2 regions of the Bacillus sp. BC08 genome follow, and region 2 is predicted to be linked to the other one. Evidence: a T-box and tRNA genes for the amino acid it is inferred to sense, from the RefSeq annotation. Region 2 holds a T-box; the other holds one or more tRNA genes.
What was found. A T-box is a leader RNA that pairs with one kind of tRNA and senses whether it is charged. The one in region 2 lies ahead of ileS2 (isoleucine--tRNA ligase), so its partner is inferred to be a tRNA-Ile.
Positions count from the first base shown of each region.

Region 1: it has a tRNA-Ile gene. The T-box ahead of ileS2 (isoleucine--tRNA ligase) is inferred to sense a tRNA for this amino acid. The anticodon was not compared.

Region 1 is NZ_JBTGPA010000035.1:550,453-562,546, reverse strand. It holds gene ACXVYO_RS21005 (peptidoglycan D,D-transpeptidase FtsI family protein) at 1-956, opposite strand, end outside; gene ACXVYO_RS21000 (MFS transporter) at 1,066-2,343, opposite strand; gene sodA (superoxide dismutase [Mn]) at 2,460-3,071, opposite strand; tRNA gene ACXVYO_RS20990 (tRNA-Ile) at 3,293-3,366, opposite strand; gene ACXVYO_RS20985 (DUF1189 domain-containing protein) at 3,609-4,367, shown strand; gene ACXVYO_RS20980 (hypothetical protein) at 4,439-4,810, shown strand; gene ispG (flavodoxin-dependent (E)-4-hydroxy-3-methylbut-2-enyl-diphosphate synthase) at 4,975-6,078, shown strand; gene ACXVYO_RS20970 (Fur family transcriptional regulator) at 6,156-6,569, opposite strand; gene ACXVYO_RS20965 (metal ABC transporter permease) at 6,583-7,416, opposite strand; gene ACXVYO_RS20960 (metal ABC transporter ATP-binding protein) at 7,416-8,186, opposite strand; gene ACXVYO_RS20955 (YitT family protein) at 8,430-9,308, opposite strand; gene ACXVYO_RS20950 (DUF2624 domain-containing protein) at 9,458-9,712, shown strand; gene ACXVYO_RS20945 (deoxyribonuclease IV) at 9,739-10,635, opposite strand; gene ACXVYO_RS20940 (DEAD/DEAH box helicase) at 10,827-12,094, opposite strand, start outside.
Region 2 is NZ_JBTGPA010000035.1:892,681-904,774, reverse strand. It holds gene pyrR (bifunctional pyrimidine operon transcriptional regulator/uracil phosphoribosyltransferase) at 119-661, opposite strand; gene ACXVYO_RS22930 (RluA family pseudouridine synthase) at 866-1,774, opposite strand; gene lspA (lipoprotein signal peptidase LspA) at 1,779-2,237, opposite strand; gene ACXVYO_RS22920 (TraR/DksA C4-type zinc finger protein) at 2,362-2,691, opposite strand; gene ileS2 (isoleucine--tRNA ligase) at 2,848-5,613, opposite strand; T-box leader at 5,685-5,909, opposite strand; gene divIVA (septum site-determining protein DivIVA) at 5,961-6,467, opposite strand; gene ACXVYO_RS22905 (YlmH family RNA-binding protein) at 6,557-7,324, opposite strand; gene ACXVYO_RS22900 (YggT family protein) at 7,340-7,603, opposite strand; gene ACXVYO_RS22895 (cell division protein SepF) at 7,610-8,080, opposite strand; gene ACXVYO_RS22890 (YggS family pyridoxal phosphate-dependent enzyme) at 8,100-8,774, opposite strand; gene pgeF (peptidoglycan editing factor PgeF) at 8,771-9,589, opposite strand; gene ACXVYO_RS22880 (YlmC/YmxH family sporulation protein) at 9,707-9,985, opposite strand; gene sigG (RNA polymerase sporulation sigma factor SigG) at 10,158-10,937, opposite strand; gene sigE (RNA polymerase sporulation sigma factor SigE) at 11,095-11,814, opposite strand; gene spoIIGA (sigma-E processing peptidase SpoIIGA) at 11,834-12,094, opposite strand, start outside.

The DNA of each region.
Region 1 (12,094 bases), 340 kb from region 2:
TCCATATCAATTGTTAAATTCAGGTTATTACCACTTTGCCCTTTTGATACATTAATCGTTTCTAAAATATTACCGTTTTTATCTGTAATATTTTTCACTTCTGCTTTATTACCGTGCAAACTATCTTCATATTGCTGCTCAAGATAACTTTTTCCTACGCGATCATTTCGATTATAATCACGAACAAGATAGTAATCTAGTCTTTCTCTAGGTAAACCTTCATCAGACGTTGACACCCCGCCAAGTACACTTCGGAATAAATCATCATAAATATACTTTCGATCCCAATCAACATTCGTATCTACACCCGGTAATGTTGCTAGATTTTCACTAATAATCGCGTATTCTTGTTCTGTAGCATCTTTTTTAATAACTTGAGGTGTCATTGCATATCCGCCGTCCATTTTGCTTTTAATCGCTAGTATTTCTAAATCTTTTGCGGATAATTGATTCACTTCTTCTTCTGTCACGCGATTTCGTTGACGCTCATCTAATTCTTTATCGTCAATTTTTTTATCTTTTAACTCTTGACGATCTTTATTCGTAATTTTTTCTTTGGCTTCCTCTTTATGCATAGCAAGCCAATAATCTTTTTTATCGCGATCTGTTAATTTATCTGTCGGTACTTCAATCAAATCTGCTAGCTTTTCCGCTGTTTCTAAGCGAGCCTCTGCAGTTGATCCTTTCATTTTTGTAAATGTAATCGTACGTACAGCTGCATTATCTACTACAGCTCGTCCATAACGGTCAAATATTTTCCCACGTGGTACAGGATTACTTATTGTCGAGTTCTCTTTCCTCTCCACTTCATTCTTATATTCCTCACCGCGAACAATTTGTACATATCCAAGCCTTACAATAACCGCGGAGAACATTAAAAACACGCAGAAAAACAGCACGTTTAACCGAAAAGGAACGTGAGTCTTTTTCTTTTGTTGTTTCTGCTTCTTGCTCATACAAACCCCCTCTACCAACAGCTATGTAATGTGAAAGGGACACCTTCATACAGGTGTCCTCACTGCTGTCTTACATCTTTTTCTATTCTAGCATAAAACAACCGAGAAGTTAACCTTCTGATTCTGTTTGATTCTGCGCAGTCGCTTGCGTTACAGCACTTGTTTTACTCGCATTTCCCTCATCATATTTGACATTTTTAACTGCAAAATAGATTAGAAAATGTCCTGCACCTAAAATACATAATAAGTAAGGTAAACTTTTTTCAGGCGGAAAGAATAGTACAGCACATAAAAAACTTAAAATCGAACAAATTCTTCCTGCATTTAACCATAATTCTCGGACAACTACATACTCTACACGCCACTCTCTCGCATTTTTCGCTCTGCCAATTACATCATATGTCATGGACCCGTACGGAACGAGTAAAATAGGGTATGCAATCGCAATACAAGCTGCATAAATAAGTAATTTTGTGTATGTAACATTGAATATAACTAAAAATACGACAGCATATAAAATAATGCCTCCAAGCAAAATTGCTTTTTTTCGCCATTCTTTCTTTAACATCCGAGTAACTAAATAGTAACACACAAATGATACAGCCGAATTTACTAAGCTATACTTCCCTAATGCGAGCTCACTATCAGTTGCTAAATACACGTATACTGAAATCACAAAAATAAACGTTCCCTCTCTCAGACCTTGGAAAAAATGAGCACGTGTAATTCTTCCCCAATTTTTATCAATCTGCCGCTCTTTCAATACTTGTACAATTTCATACCGTCCTTCACATTCTCTCTTAGATACAAAAAAGCTTAAAATGACAGCAATTGCAAATAACAGTAACGAAAGAAAGAATATGACCGTATAGCCACTCCATTTTTCCATACGTGAAATTGTGTATCCAGCTGCTATCGGTCCAATCATGCCAGAGAAGGATGTAAGAAGTCCAAGAAACCCATTAAAGAAATCTCTTGTTTCTGGTTCTGTAATCTCAAATGTTAATAAGTTAAACGCAAGCCAGTAAAAACCATACCCGACTCCTAAAAGAGCCCCCATTAATAAAATATAGTGAGAAGCGCTTTTTCCCGCTACTAAAACAACGATAAAAAAAATTGCTAACGTGCCTACGCCTATTCGTAACAAGATTGAGCGATCAATACGTTTCGCTAATTTCCCACCTACAAGAAATGTGAGAGGCTGTAATACAACGCTGGCCAAATTATACAAGCCAAGATTCACATAATTTTGTGTTTGTTTCCATAAATAAATATTAACAAACGTATTCGATAAAGAAATTGCGAGCGTGTATAAGCCTCCAATAAGGAGCAATAACACTAAATCCCGATTCACTTCAACGTCACCAATTATATGCTTCAACTTCATACACAACTCTCCTTTACTTCATGTTCTATTCTTCCAAAGACAAGCCCAATTATGTAAAGGAAAGCATAGAAAAAAGCTAGGAGCATTCTCCTAGCTTTTTTCTATCGTTATTACATTTATTTTGCTTCTTGGTAACGTTTTTCAGCAGCGTTCCAATCTACAACGTTCCAGAATGCACCGATGTAGTCCGGACGACGGTTTTGGTAATTTAGGTAGTAAGCATGTTCCCAAACATCTAAACCAACAACTGGAGTTTTACCTTCAGTTAGAGGAGAATCTTGGTTTGGCGTGCTTGTTACTTCTAACTCACCATTGTTTACTACTAACCAAGCCCAACCAGAACCGAAACGAGTTGCGCCAGCTTTTGCGAATTCTTCTTTGAATGCATCGAAGCTACCGAATTTCGCTTCAATTGCAGTTGCAAGTTCGCCTACTGGTTGTCCGCCGCCGTTTGGAGATAAGATTGTCCAGAAGAATGTATGGTTAGCATGTCCGCCACCATTGTTACGTACTGCTGTACGGATTGCTTCTGGTACTTCGTTTAAGTTTGCAACTAATTCTTCTACGCTTTTGTCAGCTAATTCTGCATGACCTTCTAAAGCAGCGTTTAAGTTTGTAATGTACGTGTTATGGTGTTTTGTATGATGGATGTTCATTGTTTCTTTGTCAAAGTGAGGCTCTAAAGCATCATACGCATAAGGTAAATTTGGTAATTCGTGTTTTGCCATTGTTATATTCCTCCCAGTTTATGTATTGCCACTTAAGTGACATACAACTTTATTCTACCCTAATTGCCATAGGGTGCAAACAAATAAATCACATTGTCTTGCTATCATTAACGTAGCAAAATTCCCACTTCTTTTCAATTAAAATGCTCATATATTCCGTAAAAAAAGCTCCCTTCTACAAGGAAGCTTCCTACTGACGTAATAAACATGTGAAATGGATATGGACCCTGTAGGACTCGAACCTACGACCGGACGGTTATGAGCCGTCTGCTCTAACCAGCTGAGCTAAGGGTCCACAATTATGTATGTAACAACATATCAAATAAAGGAATTCCTATCGGATATATCCTTTAAGAAATGTAAGATAAATTTACCATATAGAAAAGAAAAGTGTCAATTGTATTTTTCTCATGTGAAAGAAGAAAATTAATAAAAAGAAATTTAGTTATCTCCACTATATGTAAATATAATATATCTTGAGATTCTCTAGATTCCTACGTTACAATGATTTTATACATACATAAAGGAAGTGAATCTATGTCCATATTTACCCAATTAGCAAAAAGCGTATATTCGCCTAAAGATATGGCGCTATTCCGTTTTCAAAAAATCGGAAAAACCATTTTGTATATTATGCTACTTTGTCTAATCACTACTATTCCAAGAACATTCTTTTACGGTAGCTTTATCCAAGATAGTGTTACTATGGTAAATCAAGCTATCGAAAAAGATTTACCTGATTTCAAAATCGAAAATGGTGAACTAAAAGCTGATATTGAACAACCTATTCAAAAGGAAGAGGGAGATGCTCTTTTCGTATTTGATCCCAATACAACAGATATAGAACAATATCAAAACAAAACTGGTTTATTTATTTTAAAAGATAAAGTAGTTTCTATAGGAAATGGTCAGCAACAAACATACTCCTATAATGATTTATTAGGGACATCTCTTGAGAAGAAAGATTTGCAAGATTTTATTTCTGTATTCGATAGTATTTATCCAATTTTACTAGCCGTTATTGGCGTGTTAGTGTACCTATTCCAATTGTTCATTACTTTCTTAGGAATTACTTTACTTGCGTTTATAGGTTCTGCTATGAGTGGTCAACGTAAATTATCTTATAAGCAAGTATGGACATTAACTGCTTACAGCTACACAATTCCAACAATCTTCTTTATGATTATGGATTTATTCAAAATCGTTGTACCTGGTTCAACATTCATTTATATCGCAGTTGTTTTAATTGTTCTATACTTAACGATTAAAGAAGTTCCAAAACCGAAAGAAAAATAAGAACGAAAAAATGCCTAAATAGGCATTTTTTTTTTGGACAAGCATATATTCCTAGCAAAGGAGTGAAGAATATGAAGAGATTAGGTATATTCTTATTCGTGCTTGTTCTTGGTTATATATTTTATTACGATATAAAAATCGGCACTTTACCGATGTTAAGTTCATATAAAAAAACGAATGCGGCCCAAACGTTAAAACAAGAAAGTACAGATACAAAACAAAATAAAGAGAACAAAACAGAAACAAAAAAAGAAACAGATGTCACTTATAAAACAATAGAAGTCAAAACAGGTGATACGGTTCTTTCCATTACAGAAGCGATCAATAAGAAGAAAATTCCTTCTATCGAAAAAGTAATTGATGATTTTAAACAATTAAATAAAAATACATCTGCTACAAAAATACAAATTGGAAAGTCTTATAAATTCCCGTTATATCAATAAGCGATCACTTAATCCTTGTCAATTACATCAAGGCGCTGATACAATAGTAAAAGTGAAACCGAGCACTTCGGTTTCTATAGCCCTGTATCACGTATACTATCATTGATATGAGGGACTAAATAAGAAACTTCTTTTATAAGGAGAGCGATCTATTCGTGAATGAAATGACTCATCGTACAAAAACACGTCCAGTTAAAGTCGGTAATTTAACAATTGGCGGTAATAATGAATTAATTATACAAAGTATGACAACAACAAAAACACATGATGTTGAAGCAACAGTTGCTGAAATTAAACGTTTAGAAGAAGCTGGCTGTCAAGTCGTGCGTGTTGCTGTTCCAGACGAACGCGCAGCAAATGCTATTGCTGATATTAAAAAACAAATCAACATTCCACTTGTTGCTGATATTCATTTTGATTATCGCCTTGCTTTAAAAGCAATTGAAGGTGGCATTGATAAAGTACGTATCAATCCAGGTAACATTGGTCGTCGCCATAAAGTAGAAGCTGTTGTAAATGCAGCAAAAGAACGCGGTATTCCAATCCGTATCGGTGTAAACGCAGGTTCATTAGAGCGTCACATTTTAGAAAAGTACGGATACCCAACTGCAGATGGTATGGTCGAGAGCGCCCTACATCACATTAAAATTTTAGAGGACTTAGATTTCCACGATATTATCGTATCTATGAAAGCCTCTGATGTTAATTTAGCAATTGAAGCATACGAAAAAGCTGCACGTGCTTTTGATTATCCATTACATTTAGGCATTACAGAATCTGGAACATTATTTGCCGGAACTGTAAAAAGTGCCGCTGGTCTTGGAGCAATCTTAAATAAAGGCATCGGAAATACACTACGTATTTCATTAAGTGCTGACCCAGTTGAAGAAGTAAAAGTTGCACGTGAACTATTAAAGTCATTCGGCCTTGCATCTAATGCAGCAACACTTATTTCTTGTCCAACTTGCGGTCGTATTGAAATTGACTTAATTAGCATCGCTAACGAGGTAGAAGAATACATCTCTACACTAAAAGTACCAATTAAAGTTGCAGTACTTGGCTGCGCTGTAAACGGTCCGGGTGAAGCTCGTGAAGCTGATATCGGTATTGCCGGTGCACGTGGAGAAGGATTATTATTCCGTAAAGGGCAAGTTGTTCGTAAAGTACCAGAAGAAATCATGGTAGAAGAACTGAAAAAAGAAATCGACGTAATCGCTGCTGAAATGGCTGCTGAACGAGAAAAAGAAAAAGAAACACAAGAACAATAAAAAGAAGGTTGCCACAATATTTGTGAGCAACCTTCTTTTCTACGTAAAAGCTCGTCAGTTATATAACTGACGAGCTTTTACTTTGCACATTTTGGACAACGGCCGTATATTTCAAACTTATGACCGGTTACTTCATAACCGTTAAAATCTTTATTCATAAAATCCATCGGGCAGGAAGTAATCTCTTTCGTCCCCCCGCAATCTAAACAAATAAAATGATGATGATGTTCCATAATAGAACATGTAAAACGAAAATGTTTTTCACCATTTAATTCCGTTTGTTCCAGAACACCAATTTCAGCAAACACCGTTAAGTTACGATAAATCGTATCAAAGCTAAGACCTGGATAATCATCCTTCATATGCTCTAAAACGTCTTTCGCCGTTAAATAACGATTATGAGCTGCAAATAGCCTGAGCATTTCTTCCCTTTTCCCAGTATGTTTGTATCCTTTATCTTTCATTAGGCGTAAAGCTTCTGTTAGATTCATATCTATCCCTACTTTATGCAGTTTTTTTCTTTTTCCATAAAATCGCACCAATTAAAATAAGAACTGCTATCATAACAATTGTACCACCTGGTGCTAGATCAAGTTGATACGAAGCAAACATTCCACCAATTACTGCAATCTCACCAAATAAAATGGAAAAGAAAATTGTTTGTTTAAATCCATTCGCAATACGAATACTTGCTGCAACTGGTAACGTCATTAATGATGATACGAGAAGAACCCCTACTACACGCATTGATACTGCAATAACAAGAGCAACCAATATAATGAAAATAAAATGAATCCACTTTGCACTCAAACCAGTTGATACAGCGTATTCCTCATCAAACGATAGTAAAAATAACTCTTTGTATAATAAAGTAATCGTTACAATAACAACAATTGCTACAATGCCAATAATGATTAAATCTGTACTTGTTACAGCACTTACACTCCCAAATAAATAACTAAATAAATCAGTGTTAAATCCATTTGCAAGTGATATAAAAATAACCCCAATCCCCATTCCTGCTGAAAGAATAATCGGAATTGCTAATTCTTGATAATGTTTATATACAGTACGTAATTTTTCAATTAGTAACGCCCCACCAATAGAAAAAAACATTCCCATATATAAAGGATTTAAAAATCCTCCTGTAAAAATTGTTTTTTCTAGTAGCAAACTTGCAGCAATACCCGATAATGTCACGTGACTTAATGCATCCGCAATAAGCGACATACGGCGAATGACAACAAACACACCGATAAGCGGTGCAACAAGCCCTATTAAAATTCCTGCATATAAAGAGTTACGTAAAAAGTCATATTGTAAAAAATCTTGTATCATTATATCCTCCCGTGATGCCCATGCTCGTGTTCTAAACGATGAACATGATGTCCATATAAGACGGACATTTCCGCATCTTCTAACTCTCGGAACTTCTCTACATTTCCATGGAAATGTAGATGTTGGTTTAAGCATGCAACATGTGTTACCTTTTCCGTAACAGCTCCCATATCATGAGTAACGAGAATTAATGTGATTCCTAACCTTTTGTTTAAATCCTCTAATATCTCATAAAAACTTTCTACATTCTTCACATCGATTCCAACAGTGGGCTCGTCCAAAATAAGTAATTCAGGATCACTAACGAGCGCACGAGCAATAAATACACGCTGTTGTTGTCCACCAGAAAGTTCTCCGATATTGCGCCCTTGAAACTCAGTCATCCCTACATCAGCAATCGCTTTTTCCACTTTTTCCTTATCGTTTTTCGTAAAAAAGCGAAACAGCCCTTTTTTCGAAACGAGTCCCATTGATACAACTTCAAAAACAGTTGCCGGAAAACCAGAATTAAAGCTATTTGCCTTTTGCGACACATAACCAACTTTGTTCCATTCTTTAAACTTCTTACTATCAACACCAAACAAACGAATACTTCCCTGTTTTGGCTTTAAAACGCCTAATAAACATTTTAGCAAAGTTGATTTCCCAGAACCATTTGGCCCAACTAAACCTAAAAAAGCTCCCTTCGGAACTTGCAAATTAATATCTTCTAACACATTTCGATCTTCATATCGAAATGACAATCCTTCTATTTCTAATATATTATTCATAGCATCTCACCTATTTTAATTCAGAATGATTCCGATTTATATCTATTTGAATTATAGTACAGCTTATTATAGTTGTAAACCAATCTGCCTAAAATATATCATTTTTTTCAAGAAACCTTACTATTATAACAAAAAGCAGAGAAAAATTCTCTGCTTTCGAAAAATATTCCTATAAAATGAAACCTTAATCAGATGAGGCCCTCTCCTACCGATTATTTACCCTCAAATAGCGGGATACATGTTTTAGTGAATAGCCGATTTAAACTTACCACCATTTGTCTCTTGCGTACTCATAATCGTAACAAACGCATTCGCATCAATTTCATACACAATTGATTTTAACTTTGTCACTTCTAGACGCGTTACAACTGCATAAATAACTTCTTTTTCTTTATCCGTGTAACCGCCTTTCGCTACAAGCTTTGTAGTTCCACGACCAAGACGATGCAAAATCGCATTTGATACTTCCTCATATTGATCTGATACAATTAAAACTGCTTTCGTTTCATCTAAACCTTGAATGACTGTATCAATTGTTTTAAAGGCAATATAATACGTCATAACAGAATACATAGCTTGTTCAACACCAAATACAAATGCTGCCCATGCAAAAATGAATAAGTTCACAAACATTACAAATTCGCCAACAGAGAAAGGTAATTTCTTCGTTAATAAAATACCCATAATTTCTGTTCCGTCCATTGATCCACCATGACGAATAACGAGCCCTACACCAATACCTAAAATAAGACCACCAAACACTGTTGCTAAAATTGGCTCTGTTGTAAATGGTGGAACAGCATGTAACGTTGATTCAATAAATGCTAAAGCTACAATACCGAACGCTGAAGATAGCATGAACGTTTTTCCAATTTGCTTATAACCCGAATACATAAATGGGATATTGAGAATAACGACTAAAGTAGAGAAACTTAACCACCAAATATTAGGAGTAAGATAATCTAATATAAGAGAAATACCAATAATTCCACCATCAATAATTTTATTTGGCATTAAAAATAGTTCAATTGCTACCGCTGCGCATGCTGCCCCAAAAATAATCATAACTAAACGATAAATAAGATGGATAACACTTTCTTTTCGATGTTGCTTCTGCTCCATAGATCCTCCCTATACTCTTTTTCTATAGTTTTGTCCTTATATTATAACATACGCTTCTTTTTCTCATGAAAAAAGAAACTCTATACGAATATGTACAAGCTACGCACTCATATATTTCGATAGAAGAACGTATGAAGGAGGATAACTCGATGAACCTCATTAAACAACTTGTAAATAAAAAATTAAATCATATTTCTACAAAAGAGTTATTGAAATATAGCAAAGAATATGAAGTCTCTATTACGACTGCACAAGCTGATCAAATTGTTTTACTTATGAAAGGAAAGAATATTAACATTTACGATAATGACGAACGACTAGAGCTCTTAAAACAAATAGCAAAAGTAACCTCCCCTGCTACTGCCCAACAAGTAAATACTTTATTTCAACAACTACTAAAATAAGGAGGGGAAAATCCCCTCCTTATTGCTTATTGCGCTTTAATTTTCTCAAGAATTCCTTCATCAAATGTACCATTTTTCAGCATTTCGATTTCTAATTTATATGGTGGTTTCTTATCTTTTTTATCTTCACCTACATATGGCGTTTCAAGAATTTTTGGTACGTGCATTAACTGTGGATGATGCACAATATGATGTAACGCTTTATAACCGATATGACCGAATCCGATATTTTCATGACGGTCCTTTCCTGCGCCGCGTACATTTTTACTATCATTAATATGAAGTACCTGCAAACGATCGATACCAACAATCTTATCGAATTCGTTTAATACGCCGTCAAAATCATTTACAATATCATATCCTGCATCGTGCGTATGACACGTATCAAAGCATACTGATAATTTCTCATTATATTTTACACCATCAATAATCTTTGCAATTTCTTCAAAGCTACGACCGCATTCTGTTCCTTTTCCTGCCATCGTTTCTAACGCAATATTAACCGTCTGTTCTGGCGTTAACACTTCATTAAGCCCTTTAATAATTTGTTGAATTCCAGCATCCGCTCCTGCCCCAACGTGTGCACCTGGGTGAAGAACGATTTGTTTCGCCACACCTAATGCCGATGTTCTTTCAATTTCCATGCGAAGGAAGTCTACACCTAATTGGAATGTTTCTGGCTTCGTCGTATTCCCAACATTAATAATGTATGGCGCATGTACGATAATTTCCTCAATACCGTTTAGTTCCATATGTTTTCTTCCTGCTTCTATATTCAATTCTTCAATTGGTTTTCTTCGTGTATTTTGCGGCGCACCTGTATAAATCATAAACGTCGTTGCACCGTATGAAACAGCCTCTTCACTTGCTGCTAATAACATTTTCTTACCACTCATGGAAACATGAGATCCAATCTTTAACATACAATCACCTCTTCAATATACAATAGATATAATGATAGCATAATTTGTAGAAATATGTAGTGAATTGTTTGTTCCTAAAACACTACGCAAATTGTAACTAGCTACACTGAAACTTTAATCAATGTTTTTTCCATTCCCCAATGATTATTATCCCGCAAATAACCAGATAAAAAAAGATAAGGGGGCTCCCCTTATCTTTTTTTATTGCTATATTTCTTCTTCACTTTGTCACGTTCTGTTGCAAGTTTACGTTTATAGTTTGGTTTTACTTTTTTCGGCTTTTTAATAACTTTTGTTGCCATAACGTCAAGTTCATCATTTGGTTTTTTACGGCTCTTACGACGACGACGTTCACCTAAATCCGCCCACTCATCTCCGCGTAAATCTACATGCTTGAACTCAATATGACGTTGTTTTTCTAAACTATCTAACGCTTCTTCGTTTGCTGGATCATAAATCGTCACTGCAATACCTGAATGCCCTGCACGTGCTGTTCTTCCAACACGGTGAACGAAGAAATCTAAGTCTGATGGAAGTTCGTAGTTAATAACATGACTAATTCCTTCAATATCAATACCACGTGCTGCTAAATCAGTTGCAACAATATATTGGAATTCAAGGTCACGAATTTGTTTCATCATTTTTTTACGATCACGCGGTGATAAATCTCCGTGAATTCGTCCAACTTTTAAACCACGTTCCATTAATCCGTCAGCAACCTGATCCGCCATCTTCTTCGTATTCGTGAAAACAACTGCTAAATACGGTTTAAATTGTAGCAACATTTTGTTCACTAAATCGATTTTGTTACGATGTTTAGAAGGTACTAAATAATGTTCAATATTCCCTGCCGCAACTTGTTTTGGATTGATATGAATATGCTCTGGATTCTCCATATATTTCTTCAGAAACGGTTTTAGTTTTTGAGGAATTGTTGCAGAGAAAACTAGCATTTGCAAGTTTCTAGGCATGCGTGATGCAATTTTGTCTACATCATGAATGAATCCCATATCAAGCATTAAGTCTGCTTCATCGACAATAATTGTATTTGCTTTATGAACAAATAGCGCTTGCTCTTCTACTAAATCTTTAATACGTCCTGGTGTTCCAACTACAATATGAGGTTGTTTTTTCAACTTTTCAATTGATCGTTGTTTATCAGTTCCACCAATTAAACAACGTGCTGTAATCATTTGATCTTCCGCACAAAACTTTGTTAATTTCACGATTTCTTCGTAAATTTGTTGTGCTAACTCACGAGTAGGCGCTGTAATAACAAGTTGTACTTCTTCACGACTTGCATTAATTCTGTTCAATGTAGGAAGTAAGTATGCATGTGTTTTCCCAGAACCTGTTTGGGATTGTCCAATTACACTTACACCTTTTTTCACGACCGGGAAAATTTTCTTTTGAATTCCTGTCGGCTCTGTAAAGCGTAGTTCACGAACTGCATCTATTA
Region 2 (12,094 bases):
TGCAATAAAAAAACTCTTTGTGCCTGTGCACAAAGAGTCCTACACTTTCGTATGCCAAATTTGACATATGAAAGCCAAGACCCTTTGGCAGCCTCACAGGACTACATTTAAAAGGGCTTTACTTATCGTATATGCTTACTCGATCTTGTTGATCTGTCTCTTGCAAATCAACTTCGATACGCTCTTCACTTGATGTTGGAATGTTCTTTCCTACATAATCAGCGCGAATTGGTAGTTCACGATGACCTCTATCAACAAGAACCGCCAGTTGGATTTGTGATGGTCTACCTAAATCCATAAGAGCATCCATTGCTGCTCGAACTGTTCTTCCTGTATATAATACATCATCTACAAGGATAACTTTTTTCTTCGTAATATCTACAGGGATATCAGAACCTTTTACAAGTGGTTCTTCATTTTTGGATTGTAGTGTTAGATCATCACGATATAACGTAATATCTAGCTCTCCAACTTCCATTTCTTTTCCTTCAATTTGACCAATTCGTTCTGCCAAACGTTGTGCAATAAAAATTCCACGAGTTTTAATTCCGACAAGAACACAATTATCGACACCTTTATTTCGTTCCACGATTTCATGACTAATTCGTGTTAAAGCGCGGCGAATCATTTGGTCATCTAAAACGACTGCTTTCTCTTGCATGCTCTACACCTCCAAGCTTTTTTTCTTGCGTGAGAGTAATGGTATAAAAAAAGTCCTCTCAGCGTGTGCGAGAGGACTTTTGAAAAAAGGGTACAACATACCCTATGTATTTCAAACCGTTACCTTCTCAACCTCACGGGGCTGTGTTAAAGGATCATTATTTAACTGTTGTCAGTATCTCAGTTTTCTTATGATTTGTCAATACTATTTTCGTAAAATATTTAATGCATCTTCAAACACTTCTGGAATCGGTGCCTCAAACTGAATATACTCACCAGTACGAGGATGGTCGAATCCTAAAATACCTGCGTGAAGTGCTTGCCCATTCATGTCTAATGTTTTCTTCGGACCATATTTTGGATCTCCTGCAAGTGGATAGCCAATGTATTTCATATGAACACGAATTTGGTGTGTACGTCCTGTTTCTAAGCGACATTCTACAAGTGTGAAATCTTTAAAGCGTTCTAACACTTGGAAGTGCGTAACAGCATGCTTACCATTTTCATCAACTGTCATGCTTTGACGTTCTTTCTTATCGCGAGCAATTGGCGCATCGATAGTTCCTTTATCATGCGGAATCACACCGTGTACGATTGCTTTATAACGTCTTGTTACTGTTTTTGCTACAAGTTGATTTACAAGTGATTCGTGTGCCATATCATTTTTAGCAACCATTAATAGGCCTGATGTATCTTTATCAATACGATGCACGATACCTGGACGCATTACACCGTTAATGCCTGATAAGTCTGTACAGTGGTGCATAAGACCGTTCACAAGCGTACCACTTGTATGACCTGGTGCTGGATGTACAACCATACCACGCGGCTTATTAACAACGAGTACATCTGCATCTTCATAATAAATTTCTAAGTTCATATCTTCTGCTTGAATATCTAACTCTTCTGGATCAGGAATCGTTACTGTAATTTCATCGTTTTCTCTAACCTTATAATTCACTTTTACCGACTTTCCATTAACTGTAACAACATCATCTTTAATCCATTGTTGTACTTGTGAACGTGACCATTCACTGTTTATTTCTGCAACGAATTTATCAATTCGCTCGCTTTTTTGTTCTTCTGCAACTGTTACTTGTACTACTTCACTCATTCAATTACTCCTTCGTTTTCTTGCCTTCTAATAATGTTTGAATAATAATTAATACAACACCAATACATAATGCTGAATCAGCTATATTGAATACTGGATAGTTGTACGAGAAAATATACACGTGAATGAAATCCACTACTTCTTGTCTAAATACACGATCAATGAAATTACCAATTGCTCCGCCTAATATTAGACCTAATGAAATTCCTAGAAGTTTGTCTGTTTTCGCATATCTTTTCATATAAATTACGATAAATGCTACAAAAACGACTGTAATAATGTAGAAAAACCACATTTTATTTTCTAAAATCCCCCAGGCAGCTCCTCTATTTCGATGTGATGTTATGTATAATACATTATCGATAATCGGAATGCTCGTACCCAATTCCATGTTCTTTACAATTAGCCATTTCGATATTTGATCGATGGCAATGACAAATAACGCTATTACATAATATATCATTTTCATTTCCCCCACAAAGACAGTGTACCTCAAAATTTTAGCATAGCTGCAACCTTTTCACAATGAACCTTTATAGAAGAATAAAATAAATTAAAAAAAGGTAATATAATATCGTTGTGCGCATTCATACATTTACTTTTTCATAGAAAAATTCATGAATGGTACGGGCAGTCGGCATAGTCTTCATTTGTTTTACCGAAATTACTCTCCCTGTCTCTTCACAAATACCATACATATCTATTTCCATTTTAAATAATGCACGTTCTACATCTTTTAAGTCCTCTTTTATATCATGTAATAGGAGTTTTTTCTTTATCTCTTCCTTAATTTCATATCCAAGCTCTTCGCTAAACTCTGTATCATATTTGTGCATTACCTCTTTAGCTAGCCTCTCTTGTAACTCTTTTCGCATCAATTGCAATTCTTCTTTGATTTCCATATACATTTCATTCACGTGTACATTCCTCCCAGCTGCAATGTACGATTAGTGTGTCCGAAATTTCTATGCTTACCTCACACACATTTTTCCTTCATAGGAAAGAGAGTGAAAGTAATTTCAATATATCTTCAATAAAAAAACTGACTGCACTTAGGCACAGTCAGTTTTTTATTACTTTACATAGTTTTCTTTAACAACTGTTGCGCAACGCTCACATAATGTTTCATGTTCAGCATCTTTACCAATTGTTTCTGAAACTACCCAACAACGTTCACACGTTTCACCAGTTGCTTGAGCAACAACAACCGCTGTATGCTCATACTTCGGCGCATCTGCTGGCGCTTCTTCCATCATGCCACCAAGTTTATACTCAGAGACGATGAATAATTGCTTTAAGTCTTCGCTAATAGACTCTAACATAGCTTTCATTTCTGCGGTTGGATATAACGTAATGCTTGCATTTAATGACTTACCGATTACTTTTTCATTACGAGCTACTTCTAACGCTTTTAATACGTCATCACGTAATGTCATAAATGCATCCCATTTTGTTTTTAATTCTTCCGCACCATCTAATTGTACAGCTTCTGGCATATCAGTTAATTGTACACTTTCTTCTGTTACACCTGGAACATATGGCCATACTTCATCAGCCGTATGCGGTAAGATTGGTGTTACAAGTTTCGTCAACGCAACAAGAACATCATATAATACAGTTTGAATTGCACGACGATCTTCATGGTTTGCACCTTCAATGTATAAAATGTCTTTTGCAAAGTCTAAGTAGAATGAACTTAAATCAATTGTACAGAAGTTATGAATTGCATGATATACAGCAGCGAAGTCGTATGTTTCATATGCTTCTTTTACTTTTGTAATTAAGTCATTTAATTTCACTAACATGTAACGATCTACTTCACGAAGTTCAGCTACAGCTACTGTATTTTCACTTGGCTTAAAGTCATCTAAGTTTCCTAATAAGAAACGGAATGTGTTACGGATTTTACGATACACTTCTGCTACTTGTTTTAAAATATCATCTGAAATACGTACATCAGATTGATAGTCAACAGAAGATACCCATAAGCGTAAAATGTCTCCGCCTAATTGATCCATAATTTTCTTCGGTACGACGATGTTTCCAATCGACTTACTCATTTTACGTCCTTCACCATCTAATACGAAACCATGGCTTAGTACGCCTTTATATGGAGCTTTACCTGTTACAGCAACTGCTGTTGATAATGAAGAGTTAAACCAACCACGATACTGGTCAGATCCTTCTAAATATAAATCAGCTGGACGTTGTAAGTCATCGCGCTCTTCTAATACCGCTTGGTGAGAAGAACCTGAATCGAACCATACATCCATGATGTCTGTTTCTTTACGGAATTCACCATTCGGGCTACCTGTATGTGTAAATCCTTCTGGTAATAGATCCTTCGCTTCACGCTCAAACCATACGTTAGAACCGTGCTCACGGAATAAATCTGCTACATGGTTAATTGTTTCATCTGTAATAATTGGATCGCCATTCTCTGCATAGAATACAGGGATTGGCACACCCCATGCACGCTGACGAGAAATACACCAGTCACCACGGTCACGAACCATATTATGAAGACGAGTTTCTCCCCATGCTGGTACCCACTTTGTTTCCGCAACGGCTTCTAATAATTCTTTACGGAACGCTTCAATAGATGCAAACCACTGTGCTGTCGCACGGAAAATAATTGGTTTTTTCGTTCTCCAATCATGTGGGTATGAATGCGTAATGAATGTCAGTTTTAGTAACGCGCCTACTTCTTCTAATTTCTCTGTAATTGGCTTGTTAGCTTTATCATAGAATAAGCCTTCAAATCCAGGTGCTTCATTTGTTAATACACCTTTATCATCAACTGGACAAAGTACTTCTAATCCATACTTTTTACCAACAACGAAGTCATCTTCCCCGTGCCCTGGTGCTGTATGAACACAACCTGTACCTGCATCTGTTGTTACGTGATCTCCTAGCATAACTAATGAATCACGATCGTAGAATGGATGTTTTGCAACTGTATACTCAAGTTCGCTACCTTTTACCGTTTTCACAACTTCAGTATTTTCCCACTCTAACGTTTTTGCAACTGTCTCAAATAGTTCAGAAGCAATAATATATTTTTCATCATTTACTTTTACAATAGCGTATTCAAGTTCTGGGTGAACAGAAATACCTAAGTTTGCAGGTAACGTCCAAGGTGTTGTTGTCCAGATAATGAATTTCTCATCACCTTCTAATACGTTCTTTCCGTCTTTTACAGGGAATGCTACGTAAATAGATGCTGATTTTTTATCTTGATATTCAATTTCAGCTTCTGCTAAAGCTGATTCACTCGTTGGAGACCAGTAAACTGGTTTTTGCCCTTTATAGATATAACCTTTTTTCGCCATATCACCAAACACTTTAATTTGTTGTGCTTCATAAGCTGGCTCTAAAGTAATGTATGGGTTATCCCAATCAGCACGTACACCTAAACGCTTAAATTGTTCACGTTGACGTTCTACTTGCTCATATGCATACTCTGCACATAACTTACGGAACTCAGCAACTGTCATTTCTTTACGCTTTACACCTTTATTTGTTAAAGCTTGCTCAATTGGTAAACCATGTGTATCCCAACCTGGTACATATGGTGCACAGTAACCAGTCATTGATTTATAACGAACAATAAAGTCTTTTAACACTTTATTTAATGCATGTCCCATATGAATGTCACCATTCGCATATGGAGGTCCATCATGCAATACAAATAAAGGACGACCTTTCGTATGTTCTTGTACCTTTTCATAAATATTCATTTCAGCCCACTGTTCTTGCATTGCAGGCTCACGTTTTGGTAAATTCCCACGCATTGGGAACTCTGTTTTTGGCATTAGTAATGTATTTTTGTACTCCATGCTCAATTCCTCCTTACATGTATAAAAGAAACACTTAAAAAACGGAATAAAAAAGAGACCTTCTCATCCCAAAAAGGGACGAGAAAGTCTCCCGCGGTACCACCCTAGTAGATCCTATACATATGTATACAATCCTCTTTATATTCTTAACGCGAATATACGCCTACGCTTACTCTATTTGTTCAGCGCGGAACTCCAGGGTGATATTCCCATTATCTCCTTATCCTGAGCTTACACCATCCTCAGTTCGCTATATAAGGTATAAAAAAGGTACTTATCCCTATCTTCGTTTTTCTTAATAAATATGTTGTTTAAAATTATATGTAATAATGAGAAAAACGTCAAGCTTACACTGTTTCTTCTTTTTTTAACAGTTCATCTACTTCGTCTTCTAACTCAATTAGTTTATCCCAATCATCGTTGTTTAACATTTCAAGCTGTGTTTCTAGTAACATACGGAAACGAGTGCGGAATACTTTCGCTTGTTTCTTTAGCTCTTCAATATCAAAAGCAACTTTTCTTGATTTTACTAACGCTTCGTTAATAATACGGTCTGCATTCTTTTCAGCTTCACGTACGATTAATTTCGCTTCTTTTTGCGCATTACGTTTTACTTCTTCCGCTGCTTCTTGTGCAACAACGATCGATTTATTTAACGTATCTTCAATATTAGAGAAATGATCTAACTTTCCTTCTAATTGCGCAACTTTTTCTTCTAAAGCTTTTTTCTCACGAATGACTAATTCATAATCTTTGATAATTTGATCAAGAAACTCATTTACTTGATCTTCATCATAGCCACGGAATCCGCGACCAAATTCTTTGTTATGAATATCTAATGGTGTTAACGGCACAACGCCACCTCCAAGTAATTATCTAAATTTCCTCTTTCAATTATATCTTTTCTTCGACAAAATAGGAGGATTTCCTTCTAAAAAACCAATCATTTTAGTATACCATACAAAATTCTCCATTTGTCGCGCTTTGTTCTACCTTCTACAGAAAACAATTTACTTCGCCCATATCCTCTCACTGAAAAAACATCTCCTGGATAACATTCATAAGAAGTTTGCTCCACTGTTTTCCAATTCACTTTTACTAAACCATTTTTTATGAAAGGTTGTACTTTTTGTCTGGATATATGTAACATTTCAGCTAATATAACATCTAAACGAAGTGAAGAAACCGTTCCAGATTTCTCTCCCCACGTTTCTTGCATCTGTAGAATTTTTTCTCCTTGCACTGGCGATAAGGAAACTTTTGCTTTCCCTATAGATTGTAAGTTCATCTCAATATAAGATACAACTTCTTTTGCGACTACAATTTGGGCACGATCTTCTTGAAGCAAAATATCACCACATTTTTCTCTCGTTAAACCGAGAGACATAAATGTACCTAATATTTGCCTATGCTCTAGCGTATAAAACTTGGAAGGATAGTCAATTTCCAATACTTCTACTTGAAATTCCTCTTCATTCACTTCTAGATAATCTGGATAAATGAGTGCTCTTTTACGCTCTGCATGAGGCGTTGCACCATCAAATTGTACAGCAACATCTCCTTGCCCTACTACCATAGTGACAATTTGTTGTTGTCTTGGATCAAGGAAATCTGTTAATTTCACTTGATGGTACTCCGCTGCTCGCTTCCACTCTAACACTTTATCCACAAAGACCTCTTCATCAGGTCTGAAATGTTCGTAGATGCTCATGTATTTAACCTCTTACTATAAGAAATAGCGGAATATACTTACTAAACCATTCGTAGCAAGCTTTAACGCAAAAATCGCAACGAGTGGAGAGATATCAATCATACCAAGCGGTGGAATAAATCTGCGAAATGGTTCTAAATACGGTTCACAAATACGAGCAAGAATTTCTCCAAAAGCTGATTCCTTTGCACCAGGGAACCACGATAGAAGAATGTAAATAATAAGTGCCCACGAGTAAATCTCGATAGCAGTAATTAAAATGTTTAAAACTGTTACCATGGCGTATTACCACCTCTTTATATTTGTGTCTTCCTCTTCACCGAACAACTCTGAAATTGCACCAACAATATCTACATTTTCAGGCGTACACATAAATGTTTTCGGTCCTATTTTTTGAATGTCCCCGCCTATAGCGTATACAGTACCACTTAAAAAGTCAACGATACGTACAGCTTGATCAGTAGACATTCGTTGTAAATTAATTACAACAGCTCGTCTACCTTTTAAATGGTCCGCAATCCCTTGCGCTTCTGAATATGTGCGTGGTTCTAATAAAACAACTTTTGAAGATTGCTTTGCCGTTTCAATGCTCACAACATTTTGTTTCGGTTGCGCTTTTGGAAACGTAACATCTTGTTGTTCTGGCGGATCTTGCTGCTTCTTCATGTCTGTTTGCTCCTTTTCATAACTATATTGAGCTGCTTCTTTTTCTTCTGGTGTATCAAAAAAGAAGTATTTTACTTTTGACCAACTCATAATAAGATTCTCCTTCCTTTTACGCTTTTCCTACTAAGATCGTCCCCAAACGAATATATGTAGCACCTTCTTCAATTGCAATCGTGTAATCATTAGACATTCCCATTGATAACTCTCTGCATGGCGCATGTAATAATTCTAGCTCCTGCACCTCTGTTTGTAGCTTACGTAACTCCTTAAAACAGCGTCTGATTTCTTCCTCTTCTTCTGTAAACGGAGCCATTGTCATTAGTCCAACCACTTCAATCTTATCCAGTTCTTGCAAACTTTGAATAAAAGAAATCGTTTCTTCTATTGCCAATCCTTGCTTTGATTCTTCAGATGATGTTTTCACTTGAATAAAACATTTCACTTTTTTATCAGCACGTTTTTGAATTTCTTTTGCAAGTGAAAGACGATCTAACGAATGTAAATAATCAATTTCATTAATGATTTCTTTTACTTTTCTCGTTTGTAATGATCCAATAAAATGCCAATTCACTTTTGAACCGAAATGTTCGTACTTCTGTAAGAAACCTTCATTTCTATTTTCACCTAAATCAATAATTCCAGCTTCAATTACTTCGTTTGTCTTTTCAATTCCTACCGTTTTTGTAACTGCAACGAGTTTAATATCTTGCAACGAACGTCCCGCTCGTACGCAAGATTGTTTAATCGCTTCGTTTACAGTTGTTAATTTTTTTTGTACTGTCACTTGCTTTCTTCCTCCTTAAAACCTATGAAACTCAACATTCTCCCTGTCTTACCTTGATCACGACGATGAGAGAAAAATAGTTGCTCTTCACAGCTTGTACAAAGAGATGACATTACAATATTCTCTTCTTTTATGCCTACTTGTACACATAATATACGATTAATTTCTTTTAAATTAATTGCGTACTGCCCATCAGAAATTTTTTTATAAGGGACAGAACCGTTTACTACTTGCTTTGCTGCTGTTAACACTCTATCATCAACAACGTAACAACAAGATCCAATTGCTGGTCCAATTGCAACATGAATTTCATCACTTGAAATCCCTTCTGCATTCCATTTTTGAATCATTTCCTTTGCAATCTCTTTTACAGTCCCTTTCCATCCAGCATGCGCAAGTCCTATCATACCATGTGATGGCGCATAAAAATAGAGTGGAACACAATCCGCGTAACATGATGTTAAAAGAACATCATTATCAGTCGTATAAATGCCATCTGTTTTTGAAATACCGTCTTCATATGAATAGACGCCACTTCCTTTTTCCTGTTGTCCTACTTTTTCAACCTGATGATCATGAACTTGTTCAGAGCAAATCCAGTTTTCTAATGGTTTTTGTAACTTATTTGCTAAAATGCGTCTGTTTTCATGAACGTTCTCCACGATATCATTCACATGTAATCCTAAATTCATCGCATGAAAGGAGCCCGTACTTATCCCACCATCTTTTGTCGTAAATCCAGCAGTAATGTTTCCAAGTTCTTTCCACGCTTGTAAATACAGTATACCGTCCACATATTTAAATGGTTCTCTCATAAAGCGGCTCCTTTTAATTAAAATAACATAAAAAAGCATGGTACTTCCTGTCTATTTTACCATACTTTTATTTTTTCATAATCCCAACAGAAAAAAAAGAGGAATTTGTAATATTCTTTATGAAATTGTCGGTGTTTGTATTGATTCTGTTACAGAATTAACAGGATTTACTCTAACAAGTATGACATCTTCCCCAATTTTCACAATTTCCTTCCAAGGAATTACAATTTCTACATCTTTCCCAAAAATCCCTAACATGCGTGCCTGTTTGGAAATAATAATAGACCCGATCTTCCCTGTGTTCATATCGATTTCGATATCTCCAATATTCCCAAGCCTTTTTCCATCTGAAACATTTATTATCTCTTTCATCTGCAACTCCGAAATTCTTATCATTTTCTTCCTCTCCCTTATATATGACGAATTGAAAAAACATTGTTTCTCAAATTTACAGGAAGCACCCTCGACTAACCCCATATGATTTTCATTATATGAACACAGCTTCCCTACTATGAGCGAAGACAAACTATATTGCATATAAAAAGGTCTCACCATAAATGGTGAAACCTTATCCTTGAATCGTCTTATTCATTTGTTTAATAGCTGATTTCTCTAAACGTGACACTTGCGCTTGAGAAATCCCAATTTCTTCTGCAACTTCCATTTGTGTTTTTCCTTGGAAGAAACGTTTTCGAATAATCATTTTCTCACGATCATTTAAACGCTTCATTCCTTCTTTCAATGCTAACTCTTCAACCCACTGCTCGTCCTTTTGTTTTTCATCACTTAACTGATCCATAACAAAAATAGGATCTCCCCCATCGTTATAAATCGGCTCAAATAATGAAACTGGATCTTGAATCGCATCTAAAGCAAAAACAATTTCTTCATGAGTCACTTCAAGTACTTTTGCAATATCCATTGCTGTTGGTTCTTTCGAATTTTCTGCAATCAATTTCTCTCTTACTTGTAACGCTTTATACGCAATATCTCGTAATGATCGAGATACGCGAATTGGATTGTTATCACGCAAATATCTGCGTATTTCCCCAATAATCATCGGCACAGCATACGTTGAAAATTTTACATTTTGGCCTAAATCAAAATTATCAATGGATTTCATAAGTCCGATGCAACCAACTTGAAATAAATCGTCAACATATTCTCCTCTGTTATTAAATCTTTGGATGACGCTCAGTACAAGACGTAAGTTTCCATTCACTAATTTCTCTCTTGCGCTTATCTCTCCACTTTGCATTTCACGAAATAATTTACGCATTTCATCATTTTTTAGTACGGGAAGTTTAGCTGTATCAACACCGCAAATTTCTACTTTGTTTCTCGTCAAAGTGTTCCCTCCTATCGGGAGTTGCTGTACAGTGTAAAGTATTTCCTTTGAAGGGGATTTTATGCATGCGGTTTTCTCTTCATTTTTCATTTTCGTTGTCTCTTCTCATACAACGAAAGAGAAGAAGACCAGCCTAGATAACGGCTGGTCTTCTTCTTTACACCATTTTATTAAATTCTTTTCGTAATCTTTTTATGATTCTTTTTTCTAAACGTGAAATGTATGACTGTGAAATCCCAAGCATATCCGCCACATCTTTTTGCGTCTTTTCCTCTTCTCCAGCAAGCCCAAACCGGAGTTCCATAATTTGTTTTTCACGATCATTTAATTGATGCAATGCTTTCATTAGAAGATGACGATCTACAGTAGCTTCTAAATCTTTTGTAATAATATCATCGTCTGTACCTAATACATCCGATAATAAAAGTTCATTCCCATCCCAATCGATGTTAAGCGGTTCATCAAAAGAAACTTCTGATCGGTTTTTATTATTCCGGCGCAAATGCATTAAAATTTCATTTTCTATACAACGTGAGGCATATGTTGCTAACTTTATTTTCTTTTCTGGATTAAATGTATTAACCGCTTTAATAAGGCCGATTGTTCCAATACTAATCAAATCTTCAATATTTATCCCTGTATTTTCAAACTTTCTTGCTATATATACAACTAGCCGTAAGTTACGTTCAATCAGTAACGATCTTGCTGCCTGATCTCCTTTTGGCAATTTATTCAATAGAACTTCCTCTTCTTCTTTCGTTAACGGTGGTGGCAACGCTTCACTTCCACCAATATAATAAATTTCATCGGTCTTAATTCCTAATTTCAACAATACTTTATACCAAAGGTATACTAAATAAAATTTTAATTTCATCATATTATCCCGCCTCCCATTATTAAGCAATTACTACTTTTTGCGAAATTAACATTTTCGGATGCACAATACATTGATACTCTCCATTGGTTGACAACTGTTGTGTATTTAATCCAATCAATACTTTGCTGACTACAATAGAACTACCTTCATAATCAATTTGCACACTGTCTGGCTTAACGGCCCATAAAAATTGACTCTCTACTCCTACTGCTCGGAAAGGAATTAATCGTAATTTTGTCGCCCACCCAGAATCATTCTCTGGTATTTGAGGAATCTCTGT